Regions from separate parts of the Thermanaeromonas toyohensis ToBE genome, predicted to be linked through region 2. Evidence: riboswitches for the same ligand, from Rfam matches in the RefSeq annotation. Region 2 holds a riboswitch; the other holds the start of a gene.
The links. A riboswitch is a leader RNA that binds a small molecule or an ion and turns the genes downstream of it on or off. The one in region 2 is predicted to bind thiamine pyrophosphate.
Positions count from the first base shown of each region.

Region 1: linked by a shared signal. The riboswitch ahead of thiE (thiamine phosphate synthase) and the one ahead of thiC (phosphomethylpyrimidine synthase ThiC) in region 2 are both predicted to bind thiamine pyrophosphate.

Region 1 covers NZ_LT838272.1:747,738-757,023, forward strand. The annotation lists gene B9A14_RS03605 (4Fe-4S dicluster domain-containing protein) at 1-87, opposite strand, end outside; gene cooS (anaerobic carbon-monoxide dehydrogenase catalytic subunit) at 84-2,012, opposite strand; gene B9A14_RS03620 (ATP-binding protein) at 2,613-3,359, opposite strand; gene B9A14_RS17890 (sigma 54-interacting transcriptional regulator) at 3,504-5,339, opposite strand; TPP riboswitch at 5,657-5,766, shown strand; gene thiE (thiamine phosphate synthase) at 5,852-6,469, shown strand; gene thiS (sulfur carrier protein ThiS) at 6,552-6,752, shown strand; gene B9A14_RS03640 (thiazole synthase) at 6,823-7,605, shown strand; gene hydG ([FeFe] hydrogenase H-cluster radical SAM maturase HydG) at 7,625-9,043, shown strand; gene B9A14_RS03650 (murein hydrolase activator EnvC family protein) at 9,118-9,286, shown strand, end outside.
Region 2 covers NZ_LT838272.1:396,907-406,192, reverse strand. The annotation lists gene B9A14_RS02005 (CCA tRNA nucleotidyltransferase) at 1-1,063, shown strand, start outside; gene sfsA (DNA/RNA nuclease SfsA) at 1,081-1,779, opposite strand; gene B9A14_RS01995 (class I SAM-dependent rRNA methyltransferase) at 1,809-2,990, opposite strand; gene thiC (phosphomethylpyrimidine synthase ThiC) at 3,178-4,476, opposite strand; TPP riboswitch at 4,578-4,685, opposite strand; gene B9A14_RS01985 (BON domain-containing protein) at 4,814-5,326, shown strand; gene B9A14_RS01980 (DUF6657 family protein) at 5,365-5,946, opposite strand; gene B9A14_RS01975 (flavodoxin family protein) at 6,005-6,574, opposite strand; gene B9A14_RS01970 (ATP-dependent Clp protease ATP-binding subunit) at 6,727-9,255, opposite strand.

The sequences.
Region 1 (9,286 bases), 350 kb from region 2:
TGCGGTGTGGCTTATGGCGCAGGCCAGCTCACAGGAATGGCAGCCCATACACCGTTCATAACGGACGAAGATCTCCTTCCGTATCATCGCCGCCCACCTCCCGGAACGCTGAGCCCCAGAGCAGCCCGGCGCTCATCGATGGCCGCCAGGAGCTTTTTGGCTGCGGACTCGGGATCAGGATCCACGATGAAGTAACCACCGGTCAAGTCCTTGACTTTCTCCGTCAGCACCTTGGTAACCAGAGGGCCGCCCACAACAGGCAACATGACTCCCACGTGGGTGGGCAAGCCTATAGCCACAGCGTAAGTGCCGATGGAGATAGCCTTCTCCGAAACCGCCTCGGCCGCCGAGGCCACCACCGGGAGCTGATCCGTGTCTACGCCCAGCCGGTCGGCCACTGCCACGGCCACGGCCACCGCCCGCGAGTTGTCTACGCAGGAGCCCACGTGCAGCACCGCCGGCAGAGGCCCACCCAAACCGTTGGCCTCACCGATGGCTGTCAGGACCGCCTTCAAGCCCTCTCCGCACAGCTCGCCCACGTTGGCCGGATCCATGAACCCGTGGCGCATGAGCGCACCTGCTCCGCAGCCGGTAGCCAGGACCAGCACGTTTTCTTTCAGGAGCCTGCGAGCTATTGCGGTAAAGTTCTTGTCCTGCGGGACCTTGACGTTGTTGCACCCGGCGAAGAGGCAGACACCCCGAATATTGCCGGCGACAATCTGGTCGATCAGTGGCTTCAATGGGTCCTCAGCGTTCAGCTTGGCCAGAGCGTTTATGATTGCCTCCACGGAGAAGCCCGCCACCACTTTGGTTTTAATTTGTGGTATATCCACCGGCTTACCCCGGCGACGGGAGAAGGATTCGATGGCCAGGCGGATGATCTGTCTGGCGTTCTCCCCGGCCGTCTCCTCTGAAAAGTCGATGTGGATGGCACCGGGGATCTTGGTGATCTCCATGGTAGTGATGAGCTTAGTGCCCATGCATTCCGCCACCGTAGCCAGGGAGGGCATGATGCACTGGTAATCCACCACCACGGCATCCAGCGCACCGGTTACCAGGGCCATCTCCTGGCTCACCGAATGGGTACAGGCCGGAATGCCATGCCGCATCATCACCTCATTGCCCGTACAGCAGATGCCTACCACATTTACGCCAGAGGCGCCGGCCGCCTTGGCCTCGGACTCCATCTCCTTGGCCACTGCCACGATCACATCCGAAAGGACCGGGTTGTGGCCGTGCACCGCCACGTTGACAGCATCGGCCTTCAGCACACCCATATTGGCCTCGGTCACCACTGGCTGGGGAGTACCGAAGAGGATGTCGGACAGGTCGGTGCCCATATAGCAGCCGGCCAGGTCTGCCAAGCCGCAGCGCAACCCGCCCAGAAGCAGGTTCACGGGGTCCGCGTCTGTGCCGTAGAGGGTGCGGTGCATGATATCGGCCACCTCGTAGTCTATGCCCTTGGGGAGCAAACCTTTTTCCGCAAAGAGTTTGGCCCGCTTCTTAGTCACCGTGGTGGCTACCCACATTACCGGCGTGTCTTTCTCGTGGAAATCAGCCAGGGCCGCCTCCGCCACGTCCAAAGCGATCTCGGCGATACTCCTTCCCTCGGTGGGGATGCCGAGGCGCGCAGCCACAGAGCGCAGCTTGGCTTTGTCCTTAACAGTATAGTCACGTGCCTTGCCCTTGGCCGCCAGCTTCAGGGTGTGGGCCAGGTGTCTGGCATGGCCGGAGTGGGCCGCCGACCCGGCCGCGATGGCCCGGTCGAGGCCCCGGGCTACCATCACATCCGCGGTGGCCCCGCAGATGCCGGTCTTGGGCTCGCCGCCGAAAGGATCAATGCGGCAGGGGCCCTGCAGGCAGTGCCGGCAGCACAGGCCGGTTTCACCAAAACCGCACTGGGGGAGCATAGCCTGGTAGCGGTCCCAGACCGTCTCCACCTTCACGCGCCTGGCCTTTTCTACCATCTCGCAAACAGCCGGATCCAAAGAAACCTTACACGGGTTAGCCATCAACATCAACCTCCTTGAAGAATATGCGGCAACGCCGCAAGCTTTTAAGCATTAGTGCTGGTTTTAAGTTAAAGCCAGACATCCTATCTAACCTTTCTAACCTTCTCAAAATTGTTTATGGTGTAAAGCCCTACCTGCAGCACCCATTTTCCCGCTCTAGGCCCATTTTTACCTTTTGCCCGCCCCCAAAGCGGTGGATTTCTGCAGCAGCTATTCCTACTGCACTCTTGGTCGTTATTAAATATCATTTAGTTAACCTGACCTCCTTGCAAAAACTTTTAGATATGCTATGGAAACCGGCATGAAAGCCTAGATATTTAAACTATGTAAGTTCTATGTAAGTTTTGCCCCACGCCAGGGAACACTCTGGCCCGCTATGGGGCCGGTCACCCAGTTGCTAAATGAAGATATGAATATCGTTGGCCTTTTAGGGGAGGGTTAAGAAAAGGGGGTGGGCCTGTAAGTGGTGATACAGTAGCGGTAATACTGCGGACCCAGGGCATATTACTTAACCTCCTTGGTTTTTACTTCCTTAATTAATGCCACGGCTATCTTTGCGGAGAACTCCGGTTCTCCGGCATATGCCCGGGCAACATCTAGTTAGCTTAGCAACCTAGTAGCCAGTTCGGCGATACCTGCTGCCGTAAAAGACTGCTCATCGATAAAACCGGCAGCCTGGTCTAAAATTTCCGTTTGGAAAGGAATCAGGCCAATAACATCACCTGGGGGCAGGTGGCTAAGGATAAATTCTTCATCCCTGGGGTGACGCAATTTATTGCCCACAAATTTTATTCGTGCAATACCAAGTTCTGCGGCCAGTTTTTGGACGACCCGGGCAGTTTGGATACTCACCAGGGTGGGTTCGGTAACAATAAGCATAAGATCTACCCCCCGGGCCGTACCTCGGGTAAGGTGTTCAATGCCCGCACCCATATCTAAAACTACCATTTCCCGGCGTTTCAAGACGAGGGAATTAACCATAGCATTTAAGACGGCATTTTCCCGGCAATAGCAGGTAGACCCCCCCGGTTTGATGGCTCCCATTTTCAAAAAAAGGATATTACCCTTTCTGATGGTGTAATCCTCCAGCAGGCTATCTACTTCCGGGTTTAAAGAAAAGAAAGCACCGTTACCGCCGGTGCGTTCAACAATCAACTCTCGCATATCAACAATAGGTTTCAGGGTACCAAGTCTTTCCTCAGGAAGCCCCAGGACCATTCCCAGGCTGGTATCGGGGTCGGCATCGACGGCATATACCTGGTAACCCCGCTGGGCAAAGCACCTGATTAAACCTGCGGCGATGGTTGTTTTGCCGACGCCACCCTTCCCGGAAATAGCCAGCTTCACTGGCACGCCTCCTCTGTTCAACTTCTCCTGGTTATCGTTTATTTTCATTAGCAAAAAGCGTGCCAAAAGAAAAAGGCCGCCAGCGCTAGGCGGCTTAAAGATTCTCTATATCAATTTGGGTTTACACGTTAAAAAGAGTTGACATTATTTTTTAAGCAGGCCATAGCGGGCCATTTTAGCATAAAGGGCCTGGCGGGAGAGGCCTAAGGCCTTGGCGGCCCGTGTTTTTTCTCCTCCAAAAGCTTCTAGGGCCTGGATGATGGCCTCCTTTTCCGCTTCTATCCGTACTTTATAAAGGGGGGAGATCTCCCTTACCCCTTTCTTTTTTCCCGTATAACCTATGGCGAGGTGATGGGGATGGATTTCCTGGTCTTCAGCCAAGATGACAGCCCTCTCTAGAACATTTTCCAATTCCCGTACGTTGCCCGGCCAAGAATAGCTTAAAAGGCACTCCCTAGCCGCGGGGGTAAGCCGTAATTCTTTCCCGTATTCTTCGTTTAGCCTTTGCAAGATACTCTCTGCCAGGAGAGGTATATCTTCCGGCCGCTCTCTAAGGGGTGGGAGCACTAGCTTAACCACATTTAAGCGGTAAAAGAGATCTTCCCGGAAACGCCCTTCCTGCACCATTTTTTCTAAGTCCCTGTTGGTAGCGGCTATCACCCGCACATCTATTTTTCTGGTCTGGGTGCTACCCAGCCGTTCAATCTCTTTATCTTGCAATACCCTTAAAAGTTTGGCTTGCATATTAAGGGGCATATCCCCAATTTCGTCCAAAAAGATGGTCCCGCCGTCAGCTAATTCAAGCTTGCCAGGTTTGCCTCCCTTTTTAGCTCCGGTAAAGGCGCCTTCCTCATAACCGAAGAGTTCGGATTCTAAAAGTTCCGGGGGGATGGCTGCGCAGTTTACCTTTATAAAAGGCGCATTACGGCGGGGGCTTTCCTCATGGATAGCCTGGGCGAGGAGCCCTTTTCCGGTACCGCTTTCACCCAGGATGAGTATAGTGGCATTGCTCCAGGCCGCTTTCTGGGCAAGGGTTAAAACGTTTCTAAACTGGTGATTTAAAGTCTGGATGTGGTGGAAATGGAAGACTAAGGGCCAACCGGGTTTTAAGTTTTCAGGGTTATGGCTAACTTTGGCTTCTTGTTTTTTAAGCTGTTCCAGGAGAAGGCGTACGAGCTCGCTTTCAGCGGAGAAAAGCTGGCACAGCACACCCTCTATTTTGGCTTGGACCCCAAGGGGCGTTCCTATGGCGATAATAGTGTTTCCCTTTGTTTTCTGGAATTCCCATACCTGGGGTTTACCTGACTTAAGTATTTCGGAGTACCTGGCTAATGGCAATATCTCTTCTAGCAGGCGGCCTTGCACCCTTTGGCCTGCGATACCTAACATTTGGGTGCCGGCCTTATTTATCTTTACCACTCTCCCCTGGTTATCGGCAATTACCAGGCCTAGGGGTATCATATGAAAGATGGCTTCCCCGATACTTAAAGGTAGCCCTTCCATCTCTTTGGCAGACCCCCAGGTGGCCTGGCGGTAGTTTCTAGTTGCCTGCACAGCTTGGAAGGTAAGATCTATGAGCAATTTGTTGTTTTCTTCGGGGAGAAAGAAGGGATAGGGCTCATCAAGGCCAGAAACAGGGGATATGGTGGCTTCCATCTGGCAATACCTTTCACCTGTCCCCCAGCATTTGGTTTCTTCTACCTCTACTTTTTTCTTAAGGAATTTGTTGAGGGCTCCGGCTAATAGGCCCGCTTCCAGATAGCATAGAGGCTGGCCTACGGGTGGCAAGTGAGAACAGGTTAAACATTCATACCATTTGATAGTTATTTTGTCGTCTTTTACACTTTGCAGCTTAAGGTCTCCTATTCCTAATGCGCTTATTTTAGCCGGTATTTCTTCCAGGCCGTTTACCGGAAGCTGGCTGCCGATAGAATAGCCTGCCTGGTAGTAAACTGTATTCTCTGGGGTACTGGCCAGCATACCTTTTCTCCCCCGGCGGCCATTTTTGCTTCTGCCTGATTCCATTCTAGAGCGTAAGATGTAAAAAGTAAAGTAAAGAAAATAAAGTAAAGAAAAAAGCCTTGACTTCGCCCACAGGATTTTAACCTTGCTCATTTCATCTCTTCGGGCAAATGGGAAGGCAAGATGAGCCCGCGGTCAGCGGCTAGTATTACTGCATAATGCATAGCGTTTTCTAGCTTGCGGAACCAGAGCTATAAAAGTGGGGATGGCGCCAGGCCTAAAACATCTTGACGAATAACCGCAAGCATTTTACAATGTAAATAAAATAAAGTGTATATCTGACAACGGGGAGCTCCTGTTAGGGGCTGAGAAAGGGCTAGTGAGCACCTGACCCGCTGAACCTGTTCAGGGTAATGCCTGCGGAGGGAAAAAAGCCGGCTTTTGAAGGTGCACTTTCCTCGCGGGGTGCACCTTTTTGTGTCCTCTATAGACTACTGGTTTTCCGAGCAGGCGAAACCGGAGGGGGCTATATGGCATGGCTATATGTGATAAGTAATCAAAGGTTGACTCGATACCCCCTAGAAGTCTTAGCCAGCCAGCTGGAAGGGATAGACTTCTTCCAACTGCGGGAAAAAGAGCTTCCAGCTAATGAGTTGTACCGCTTAGCTTGTAAGCTAAAGAAAGTTCTCCCTGCCACCACCAAGTTCCTCATCAATGACCGGGTAGATATAGCCCTGGCTGTACAGGCAGATGGTGTTCATTTGGGCCAGACCTCTTTCCCAGTGGATGTGGCCCGCCGTCTGTTAGGACCTGGAAAAATTATCGGAGTCTCGGTCCATGATCTGACTGAAGCCCAGAGGGCAGCTTTAGCAGGAGCGGATTATCTTCTTTTTGGCCATGTTTTTCCTACGGAATCCAAGAAGGGCTTACCGCCAAGGGGTCTGACTAATCTGGAGGAGGTTGCACGTAAAGTTGGTATACCAGTTATAGCCTTAGGAGGTATAACACCGGACAGGGTCCGTCCCTGTTTAGAAGCCGGGGCCAGCGGGGTAGCTGTCATGTCTGCTATTATGGCTGCGGAATACCCTCGCGAAGCGGTGCTTAAGTTTCGCCAGGCTCTAAACCAAGGGGAGTTTCCAAGTAGCTGAAAGGGCTAAAAGGGATAGTTCCTAGGAGGGTAGGTAGGAAAAAAGAAACTATTAATGGAGGTAAGGGAGGAGGTGAGGGGAGGTGGAGGTACTTATAAATGGAGAAAAAAAGGAAGTCAAGCCGGGAACTACAATAGGCGCTTTACTTCGAGAGCTGGGGGTAGATTATCGGTATTTGGCAGTAGAGCGCAATCGAGCGATAGTACCTAAACAAGAATATGACCAGGTAGTTCTGGAAGAAGGCGACGAGATAGAGATAGTGCGCTTTGTAGGCGGAGGATAAAAAAGCAGATGTTTCTTTAAAGATTTAAGCATAAAGATCTAGATTTTCATAAGGAGGTTGAGATTAAAAAATGGCTGACAAGCTAGTGATTGCGGGTCGAGAGTTCAATTCCCGTCTTATGGTAGGCACGGGGAAATATCCTTCCTTAGAAATTATGCGCAAAGCTATAGAAGCTTCTGGAGCGGAGATCGTTACCGTGGCTGTACGCAGGCTTAATCTGGGTAGTAGTGAGCCTTCTATTTTAGATTATCTGGACCTAAGGAAAATCACCCTCCTTCCCAATACTGCCGGAGCTACCACTGTAGACGAAGCTGTACGGCTGGCCCGCCTGGCCAGGGAGGCCGGACTTTCTGATATGATTAAGCTGGAAGTCATAGGAGATGAGGAAACCTTACTTCCCGATCCGGTGGCCACTATTGAAGCTACACGTATACTTGTCCAGGAAGGCTTTATTGTTTTACCCTATACTAACCAAGATCCAGTGGTAGCACGCCGGCTGGTAGAAGTAGGTGCAGCTACGGTTATGCCCTTGGGTTCACCTATAGGTTCGGGTCAGGGATTACCTAACTTTGAACATATCCAGCTTATTATCCAGCGGGTGAATGTACCCGTTATTGTAGACGCTGGTATAGGAGCTCCTTCCGATGCTGCTTTAGCCATGGAGATAGGGGCTGATGCTTGCCTCATTAATACAGCCATTGCCCAAGCTAAGGATCCGGTAGCCATGGCTGAAGCCATGAAGCTAGCTGTAGAGGCGGGCCGGAAGTGCTTCCTAGCTGGCCGCATACCTAAGAGAACCTTTGCTAGCCCCAGCAGCCCAACTGAAGGGATGATAGGTCGGCCTAAAGCTTAAAAAGGAGGAAGGTTATTATATGGGTATACCAGCTTGCGAGAGGGAACGGGAAAAGGGATTGGGGGCCCAAGACCTTACTGCCATAGTAGATCCTAAATCCATCTCTGAGCTCTTGTCCACCCCTCCTCCGGGACCGGCAGGACTTAAGAGTATATTACGTAAAGCTAGAGAGCTTAGAGGTTTAACCCTGGAGGAGGCTGCTGCTCTCCTTAATCTTAAGGAAGAGAGCGAACTTCAAGACGTGTATGCTGCTGCCGGGGAGGTTAAGCAGAAAGTATACGGGCGGCGCATTGTATTGTTTGCTCCCCTCTATATTAGCAACCGTTGCAGCAATAACTGTCTTTACTGCGGTTTCCGGAGGGATAACCGCGACCTTAAACGTAAAGTATTGACGCCGGAAGAGATCGGGCGGGAGGCCCGGGCCCTGGCGGACAAGGGCTTCCAAAGGGTGCTTTTGGTAGCTGGGGAAGGCCGGGAGGGAACAGAGGTCGATTATCTGGTAGAAGCCGTCCAGGCTGTCTACCGCTATTCCCCTTTACGCATAGTTCACCTTAATGTAGCTCCCCAGACGGTAGCGGGGTTTCGCCGGCTTAAGGAAGCTGGGGCTGGTGTCTACCAGTGCTTCCAGGAGACCTACCATCCTGACACCTATAAGCTGCTTCACCCCAGCGGACCTAAAGCTGATTATGGATGGCGCCTAACGGTCATGCACCGGGCCATGGAAGGCGGCTTTGGTGACGTGGGTATGGGGGCTTTACTTGGGCTATATGATTACAGGTTTGAGGTTTTGGCTTCTATAAGCCATGCCTGGGCTTTAGAACGAGATCATGGTGCAGGCCCTCATACCATGTCGGTACCCCGGATGCGGCCCGCTAAAGGCGCAGCCCTTACCCAGGTTCCCTATCCTTTAAGCGATACTGATTTCCGTAAGGTGATCGCTGTATATAGGTTAGCCTTGCCTTATGTGGGTTTGGTGCTTACTACCCGAGAGCGTCCAGAACTCCGGGATGAGCTTATTCATATCGGTGTTTCCCAAATGTCGGCCGGCTCTTGTGTAAGCCCGGGAGGCTATGCGGAACCGGAAGAACCGGCTGCCCAGTTCGAGGTAAGTGACCATAGGCCGCTAGAGCGAATTCTCGAAATCATACTATCCCAAGGCTACCTTCCCAGCTTTTGTACCGCCTGTTACCGGGTGGGTAGAACGGGCGGTCGCTTCACAGGGCTTGCCCGCCAAGGGGACATAAAACGCTTTTGTTTGCCTAACGCCCTCTTAAGCTTTAAGGAGTATCTTTTAGATAAGGGGACACGTGAGCTCCGAAAAGCAGGGGAAAAAGTTATAGCGGAGGCTTTAGAGGAGATCGAAGATATGAGCTTACGCCAAGCTACGGAAGCCAAACTTTCCCAGGTAGAAAAAGGTTTTCGGGATATTTATTTTTAAAATACAGTCATATCCCCCTTGGACAGGCAATAAACATTTATAATAGAGCTTGCCTATCCAGGGGGCCGAAAATTATGCGCCATAATTGGGATTGGGAAGAGATTAAGGGAGCGCCTTTAGGCGGTGTGACCGGTCCGGGGCGTTCCCTTCCCCCCACTCGTTTTTTCCGGCAGTTCCTAAAGCAAGCGCTGGCTGCCGGTTTAATTTTCCTGGCTTTGACTATTGTTTTCCGCCTAGAAGGTC
Region 2 (9,286 bases):
GGTTTCCCTAGAAGAGGATTTTAAACGCCGCGATTTTACTGTAAATGCTCTAGCCTACGATCCGGTAGCCCAAAAATGGTATGATCCTTACCAGGTCATACCTAAGCTTAAGTGTAAACTTCTAGAAATAAAAGCAGTAGGCAATCCTATAGAGCGCTTTGAAGAAGACCCTTTGAGGATGTTACGCGCTTTTTACCTTATGAGTCGCGCAGGAGCCGTGGGAGCCAAAATCTACTGGGATAAAGCCACATTAAAAGCTATATCTTCCAGCCTGGGAAAAATCCTTCGCGTTTCAGCAGAGCGTATACGGGAAGAACTCACCAAAATTTTACTAGGACCCAATCCCGACCAGTGCTTAAGAAAAATGCAACAAGTAGGCTTACTAGAAGTGATATTACCCGAGGTTAGCCGGAATCAGGGGGTTATCCAGGGAAATCAAAGTTATAAATTGGATGTATTTGAGCATATTCTAGCGGTAGTCCGGGAAATTTCCCCCTCTCCCCACTTGCGGTGGACGGCTTTGCTTCACGATATAGGAAAGTTTGCCTGCCGGAAGGAGGAAGAAAAAAATATACATTTCTATGGGCACGAAAAGGTAAGTGTAGAGCTGGCAAGACTTGTTTTGGAGCGTCTTAAGTTTAGCCGGGAGTTTAGGGAGAAAGTCCTCCACCTTATTAGCCACCACCTCTTTTCTTATCCCACCACCCCAGCCGGACTACGACGTTTCTTGCGCCGCGTAGGCCCAGAAGCGGTAGAGGATCTCCTGGAACTGAGACGGGCCGATATCTTAGGGACTGATCCTCAGGCTGATCTTTCACCCTTGGAGGAATTCTCCCAGCGCTTAAAAAAGATCCAGCAAGAAAGTTTAGCCTTTAGCCTTAAAAATCTCGCCATTAATGGTTACGACGTTATGGAACACTTAAACCTCTCCCCCGGCCCAGCGGTGGGTAAAGCCTTAAATTACCTACTGGAAAAGGTCCTGGAAGACCCCTCCCTTAACACCCGGGAAGCCCTCCTGGGTGAACTGAAAAGATGGGCTACTACCCACCTTCAGCAAAAGTAACCGGACTGCACACCTCCTCAAAGCGTTACCTCTACCGGGCCCATTATCCTTACTGTCTTCAAATCCACCCGGCACCGGTAGGCCACTATCTCTACCCCCTGGGTGACCACCCGCCTTAAGCTTGCAGCAAAGCAGGGATCTGTATCTTCATTGGGAGCAAAACGAAGGGCGTCCTCCCGTTGGATTAGAAATACTACCGCTGCCCGGCATCCTTGGGCTTTAAGTTTAGCCAGCTCTTCTAAGTGACGGGCACCCCGTATAGTTGGAGCATCCGGGAAGCGGGCTTCACCCTCCACCACCAGGGTTACAGACTTTACTTCTACGTAGCAGGGCAGCTGCTCCTCTCCTTCTAACAAAAAATCTAGCCTGCTTCCACCAACCCTTACCTCGGGCCTTACTATGCTGTATCCAGTAAACTCCGGAAGCTCGCCGGTCTCCACGGCTAAAGCAAAGATACGGTTGGGTAGTCGACTATCCACAGACACCAGTACGCTATCATAGCGCACCAGGACCACATCGAAGGTGGTCCGCCGATCCGGGCCAGCCCTAGGGGTTAAGTAAATTTCAGCCCCCGGCTGTAAAAGCTCCTTAAGCCTTCCTGGATCAGCTAAAAAGGCTAAAACTTCTCGCTCTCCCATTTTCGCCCGCACTAAAAACCGACTGATACGTTCGATAAAAGTTGCTGGATATAAGTTCGAGGGGAGGCTTAAGGACATAATAAACCTCCTAACAGTTACTAAACCGATTACAAAACCTGAAGGATCAAGCATTTTAAATAACAGGATTCCTCGTACCCTAAAAGCACAGGGTGATCCGGGGGTTGGCCACGCCAGGCCAAAAGGCGTAGCCTCCGGCGTGCATCCTTAGCTGCGCTCTGGATAATTTTTAAGAACAGCTCGGGAGGCATATGGTAAGAGCAGGAACAAGTAATAAGGAAACCTCCGGGTGTTAAAATCTTCATGGCTCTAAGGTTAATCTCTTTATATCCGCGTATGGCCCCTTCTAAAGCTTTCCTATTTTTAACAAAAGCCGGGGGATCCAGTATCACCACATCATAGCGTTCCTTGGCTTTATCCATAGCCCTAAGGGCATCGAAGACATTGGCTACCTGGAAGGAACAAATACTTTCTAAACCATTAAGTTCGGCATTTTGCCTAGCTAGCTCTATAGCTTCCTCCGAGATATCTAAACCCAAAACTTCACGGGCGCCGTAATAAGCAGCATGAAGACCAAATCCACCTGTATGGCAGAAACAGTCTAACACGCGAGCACCTTTTACCAGGGGACGTAAAGCGGCCCGGTTTTCACGCTGGTCTAAAAAATACCCCGTCTTTTGGCCTCGAGCTAAATCTACCCAAAACTTAAGTCCGTTCTCTACAATGGTTACTAGTGGGTCAAAAGGCCCTTTAAGAAACCCGCTACGTAATTCTAATCCCTCAAGGGCCCGGACAGGCACATCGTTTCGCTCATAAATACCATCTGGCCGGATTAAGTCCTCCAATATTTCTACCAAAACATCCTTGTGACGATCGATCCCTAAGGCTAGAGTCTGGACCACAAGATAAGAGGCGAATTTATCTACAATAAGTCCGGGCAGGAAATCCGCCTCAGCGAAAACCACCCGAAAAGAATCTGTGGGTGCCCCTCTAAGTATCTTCTGCCGGTAGTCCCAGGCCGCTTGAAGGCGCTGGCGCCAAAAGTTTTTATTTATCTCTTCCCGGGGGTCATAAGTTAAAAGTCGGATAGTAATCATAGAGGCCGGGTTAATATAACCCCGGCCCAAAAACTTGCCCCGCCAGTCTTCCACTTCTACAATATCCCCAGGTCTAAAATCACCGTATATATCCTCAATTTCCGTCTGGTAAACCCAAGGATGACCACTCTCTAGCCTTGCCTCTCGCCCTCGAGCCAACTTTATCCTGGCCATAAAACCTCACCGTTCGTTTAGTTTGCCTCGCCGTCTCTTAGTTTACTACAGAGCTTTGCTCCTAAAGCTATCCTTAAGTTTTTACTAACGAAAAGCTTAGTCAGCCCCATACTCCAGCCCGTATGCTGGCACAAAGTAACACTATGCTTAAAAAAGAAACATCTAAGCTCCAGTGGCCGACTGTAAGTTAACAACGTTCCATAGTTTTACCTAAATACTCCCCTACAATACGCATGGCGCAAAAATCGCCACACATGGAACAGGCTTCGGCTGTTTCTACGTTCCGTTTGGATCTGTAATGCCTAGCTTTAACAGGATCTAAGGCCAAAGATATTTGTTTTTCCCAGTCTAGAGCTTTACGAGCTTGGGCCATAGCCCTATCCCATTCCCAAGCCCCCGGGATCCCTTTTACCAGATCAGCCGCATGTCCAGCAATGCGGGCCGCAATAACCCCCTCCCGCACATCTTCTGCTGTAGGAAGGCCCAAATGTTCGGAAGGCGTAACATAGCAAATAAAGTCAGCACCAGCCGCAGCAGCTATTGCTCCTCCAATGGCCGCAGTAATATGGTCATATCCGGGAGCAACATCCGTTACAATAGGACCTAATACATAGAAGGGAGCTCCGTGGCAAAGGCGCTTCTGTAAAAGTATATTAGCCTCGATCTGGTTTAGAGGCACATGCCCGGGCCCTTCCACCATGGCCTGCACTCCAGCTTCCCTGGCTCTGTCTACTAATTCACCTAAGATGAGCAATTCCTGTATCTGCGCTCTATCTGTGGCGTCGGCCAAACAACCAGGCCGCAGGCCATCACCCAAGCTTAAAGTAACATCGTACCGCCGGGCTATCTCCAAAAGGCGATCATACTGGGCGTAAAGGGGATTCTCTTCCCTATGATGGAGCATCCATCCTACGAGGAAAGAGCCCCCACGGCTTACTATATCGGTAAGCCGTCCTTCCCTTTTTAGCCTTTCCACCGTTTCTAAGGTTACACCGCAATGCACAGTGATAAAATCTACCCCATCAGCAGCCTGAAGCTCAATCACCCGGAATAAGTCATCAGCGGTGAACTCTACCATACTACCATAACGCTTTTGAGCCTCTACCGTAACCTGATAGATAGGGACAGTTCCTACAGCTACCGGGGAGCGGGCCAAAACCTCCCTGCGACAGGCGTCAATATCCCCACCGGTACTAAGATCCATAACTGCGTCAGCACCTGCTTCTAAAGCTGCCTCTAATTTTTTTAGTTCTTGTTCTATGTCCGGGTAAGCTGTAGAAGTCCCTATATTGGCATTAACTTTGGTCCTTAAGCCCAAGCCGATACCGCACGGATCCAGGTTGGTATGGTTTTTATTGGCTGGTATAACTACTTTACCTTCAGCCACGCGCTGCCGTAAGATTTCTACATCTATACCTTCTTTAGCCGCCACCTTTTCCATTTCCCGCGTTATCTTTCCTTGTTTAGCCGCTTCTAGCTGTGTCATATGGTATACCACTCCTTTATAAGCCTTAAGTATAAATAAAATTTAAGCCCTTCCTCTAACAAGTTATTAAAAAAGTCACCCCGGGAAATAGGTGACTTTAAAAACTTTAAAACCCCACTTCCCTCCGCTGGTATTACCCAGAATCAGGTTCCAAGGGTTAGTGCCAAAGTAGCACTTCTCAGCCCTTCCGGGCACCCCCGGGGTATTGGTATACACTTTTTATATAACGATTAGATATAACTATATTCGCCATCCCTATAAATTTTCCTGCTAAAAAGAGGGCCTATGGAGAATAATAAAAAGGGCTTATCAAATAGCTTAAGGTGAGTTGGGTCACATGTCAAGTAGAAAAAAGAAAAACAACTTTAAAAAGGTGCAAGAAGAACTCCAACGTGCATTTAAAGCTGATAAAGACCTTAAAGGTTACGGCCTTAAAGTAGAAGTGGTAGAAGGGAAAGCCCGCCTTCAGGGTATAGTAGACACTTTAATAGAAAAAGAACGGGCCACTAACCTAGCCCAGGATATACCTGGCGTGGAAAAGGTAGATAATGCTATATCTATAAGTACCGATGGACCTATAACGGATAGCGAAGTGGAATTCGAAGTTGCTGAAGAGCTAGCTCAAGCCCCAGGGGTAGAACTCCAGCATATAGGGGGCAAAAGCCACCGGGGAACAGTGCTCCTTAAAGGAGAGGCTCTTAAGCCTCACGAAATAGAAGCTGCCCGCCGCGCTGCAGCTAAAGCCCGGGGTGTAAAAAGGGTAATAAGCCAGGTAAAAGTGAAAAAACCCCTTAAGACCTTAGAAGAAATTTTTCATAGTCAGGTGCGCAACGATAAAGAAGATAGCTAGTGGGGCTACCTCTGGGGTCAACAAAATTTTAAGGTAGGTCAGCTTATACTACGGATGTACTGCCTTTTTTCCTCTAAAAGGGTTTCATATTGGGCAGAGAGCTGTTCGCGGAAGCGTAACCACTCTTCTTGGAATTCGGGTAAAGTCTCCACATTGGGAAGGCGTAAAGGAACAACTTGTTTTCCCAAGCTACGCCCAGCTTGCGCCAGCCGCGCTGCATACTCTTCCTTTAAGTTAACATAAGCCTGCTCTAGGGCCCGAGCATAATACTGGAAAAGCATTTCTATTTCTTTAAACACTTGCTTAAGCGCAGCTTTATTCTTTTTAATAAGGAGAAGCCCCTCCATGCACCGGCGGTTGGTCTCCATAGAATTTCCGTCCCGCGGCAACCGGAGGTTACCCAAAAAGGTTTCTTCTACGCCTTTCACTACATGTGCCTTAGCCTTTCCATTAAATTTCTGTAACTCCTCTTCTAGATTAAAATCTTTATTGCTTAGGAATTGGGCTCCTAAAACCCTGCCCCGCGGTAAATTTTCTAGTTCTAAGATTTTCTCCTCATCTACCTCTATAGCCTTAGCCCGCTCGAGGGCTATTTCTAAAGCCGTCTTAACCTTATCCATATACATTTAACCTCCTATCTCCCTCTCTTTCTTGAAGCATTCGCCATAACCTAGGCTTTTAACCCTGGGTCAATTGCTTCCCCAAAGAATAGGCAGCCTCTAAAACATCTGGCCTTTTTAGGATCTCCTGATAGCCTTCTACTTCCCGTACAAGAAGCTCGCCCCAATAACTTATCCCTAAAACTTTAAAAAAATATTTAGTGGTCAGCACAGCACCTTCAAACAATTTAGCACCACGGGTAGCTCCTACAGCTATCAAAGCCCCGCGCCTAGCCACCACTTCCCTCTTACCCTCATTCCCTGTATCATACTTGCGATGCCAGAAAACTTGGCAACGATCAATCATAGCCTTAGCTTGGGCTGGCAGGCCGTAAAAATAAATGGGAGAGGCTAAAATTAAGGCATCGCTTTCTTTTAGCAGGGGGTAAAGCTTCTCCATATCATCCTGCTGGATACAATTCCCTTGTCGGCAAGTCTCACACCCTCGACAAGGCCATATATTAAGTTCTGCCAGGATTATCTTCTGGGTTTCCGTTCCCTGGTCTTGAGCGCCGCGTAAGGCAGCGTCCAAAAGGAGTTCCGAGTTACCTCTACGCCGGGGACTAGAAGCTATCCCTAACACTTTCATGTTTAGTATTTTAACACTTTACTACCTCCCTGTCGACGGTGGAAGGAATTAAGTTTGGTTGGCCCAAACTTTTAAGTTAGTGGAAACGGGGAAAGGCCGGGAAGCTATCCCGACCTTCCCCAACTAAGCATCTTAACAAGGCCTAGTCCAATTTAAGCTACCGGGGCTTTCTTTAACACTATCTTACCGTTCTCAGCCACGGCCTGGACTCTATCGCCTGGCCCAAACTTACCTTGGAGCATATCTTCTGAAAGCTGGTCTTCAATAAGAGTCTGGATGGCCCGTCGCAAGGGCCTGGCGCCATAAGCCTCGTCAAAACCCTCCTTCACAAGGATATCCTTAGCTTCTTCCGTGACTTCTACCTGAATGTTATGCTCCTTAAGGCGCTCATTGAGCTGCTTAAGCATCAGGTCTACAATCTTCTTTATATCCTCCACAGTCAAAGCATGGAAGACGATTAGTTCATCGATACGGTTAAGGAATTCCGGCCGGAAGGTACGGCGTAGCTCTTCCATGATCCGCTTCTTCATCTCTTCGTAGGATTCCGCCCCTACCTTTACCGCGCTTGCTTTGAAGCCCAGGGTTTCCCGCTTAATGGTCGAAGCCCCTACGTTAGAGGTCATAATAATTACTGTGTTACGGAAGTCTACCGTCCGACCTTTAGCATCAGTCAAACGCCCATCTTCCAAAACTTGAAGGAGAATATTAAACACCTCAGGATGAGCCTTCTCTATCTCATCAAAAAGAACCACGCTGTAGGGCCTGCGGCGTACAGCTTCTGTAAGCTGACCAGCTTCTTCATATCCTACGTAACCTGGAGGAGCACCCACCAAGCGGGAGACCGTATGCTTCTCCATATACTCCGACATATCAAGGCGGATCATGGCATCTTCGTCCCCAAAAAGGGCTTCAGCTAGGGCTCGAGCTAGTTCTGTTTTACCCACCCCTGTAGGCCCTAGGAAAATGAAGGAACCTATAGGTCGCTTAGGATCTTTAAGACCAGCTCTCGCCCGGCGGATAGCTCGCGCTACAGCGTGAACCGCTTCATCTTGGCCTATGACCCGCTGGTGCAAAATTTCTTCCAGATGAAGTAGCCGTTCGGTCTCTTCCTGGGCCAGCTTAGCTACAGGAATACCTGTCCAGCTGGAGACAATATAAGCTATATCTTCCGCTGTAACCGTAGACTTCTCCATCCCCTTTTCTTTTTCCCATTTACTCTTCTTAGCCTCTAATTCCTCGCGAATCCTTCTCTCTTCATCCCGCAACTGGGCTGCCTTCTCAAACTCTTGAGCGTGTACCGCTGCTTCTTTTTCTTTCTGCACTTCTTCCAACCGAGCCTCTAATTCTTTAACTTCCTTAGGTGCTGTGTAAATAGCCAGACGGACTCGCGAAGCAGCCTCATCAATAAGATCTATAGCTTTATCGGGCAAGTAACGATCCGTAATATATCGGTCAGATAACTTAGCCGCTGCCTCTAAGGCTTCATCTGTTATCTTGACGCGGTGATGGGCCTCATAACGGTCCCGCAGGCCCTTTAGAATAGCTATAGTCTCTTCCACTGTAGGTTCACTAACCATAACGGGTTGGAAGCGGCGCTCCAGGGCTGCATCCTTCTCAATATGCTTACGGTATTCATCTATAGTAGTAGCCCCGATGGTCTGGAGCTCGCCACGGGCCAGGGCGGGCTTTAAGATGTTAGCAGCATCTATGGCTCCTTCGGCCGCGCCAGCACCGATGAGGGTATGGAGTTCATCAATAAAAAGAATTATATTGCCCGCGGCGCGGATCTCATCTAGGACCCGCCGGAAGCGCTCTTCAAACTCGCCCCTGTATTTAGTCCCGGCTACCATACCGGACATATCTAGGGCTACTACCCTTTTACCTCTTAAGACCTCTGGTACCTGATTCTGTTCAATGCGCTGGGCTAAACCTTCCACAATGGCGGTCTTACCCACACCTGGATCGCCGATGAGTACCGGATTATTTTTGGTGCGCCGACTTAAAATTTGGATAACCCGTTCGATCTCTTTCTCCCGGCCAATAACTGGGTCTAGCTTGCCTTCCCGGGCCAAAGCTGTTAAATCCCGGCTGAACTGATCTAAAACTGGGGTATTGGTCCCCGGACGGTGAGTAGCTTTGGCTCCCATAGGAGCGCCCGCCGGCTGGAACCCAGGGATACCCATACCCCCCATACCAAAGGGTAGATTACCAAAGAGAATACCGAAGGGGGCTGCAGGCTGCTGTTGTGCACCGCCTAACAAGGCCATTATTCTCTCGCGCACCTTTTCGGGAGTAAGGCCTAAGGAGCCCAGTACTTGCGCGGCCAAACCCTCTCCTTCTTCCATAAGCCCCAAAAGTATATGTTCCGTACCCACATAGTTTACACCTTGGCGTCGAGCCTCTTCCTGGGCTAACTCTAGGACCCTCTTAGCTCTAGGGGTAAGGCCCAGCTCCCCTGGAGGTACCCCCTCCCCTGGTCGTACAGCTTTGCGTACCTCCTCCCGTACACTCTTAAGATTTACACCCAGGCTTGCCAAAGCCCTAGCTGCTACACTATCCCCTTCCCGCAAAAGGCCTAATAAAAGATGTTCCGTCCCCACCGCGGGATGATTAAGATGCCGCGCTTCCTCCTGGGCTAAACGTAAAACCCGGTGCGCTCTTTCTGTAAAACGTAAACCCATAAAATTATTTTCCTCCTTTCTAACAATATTC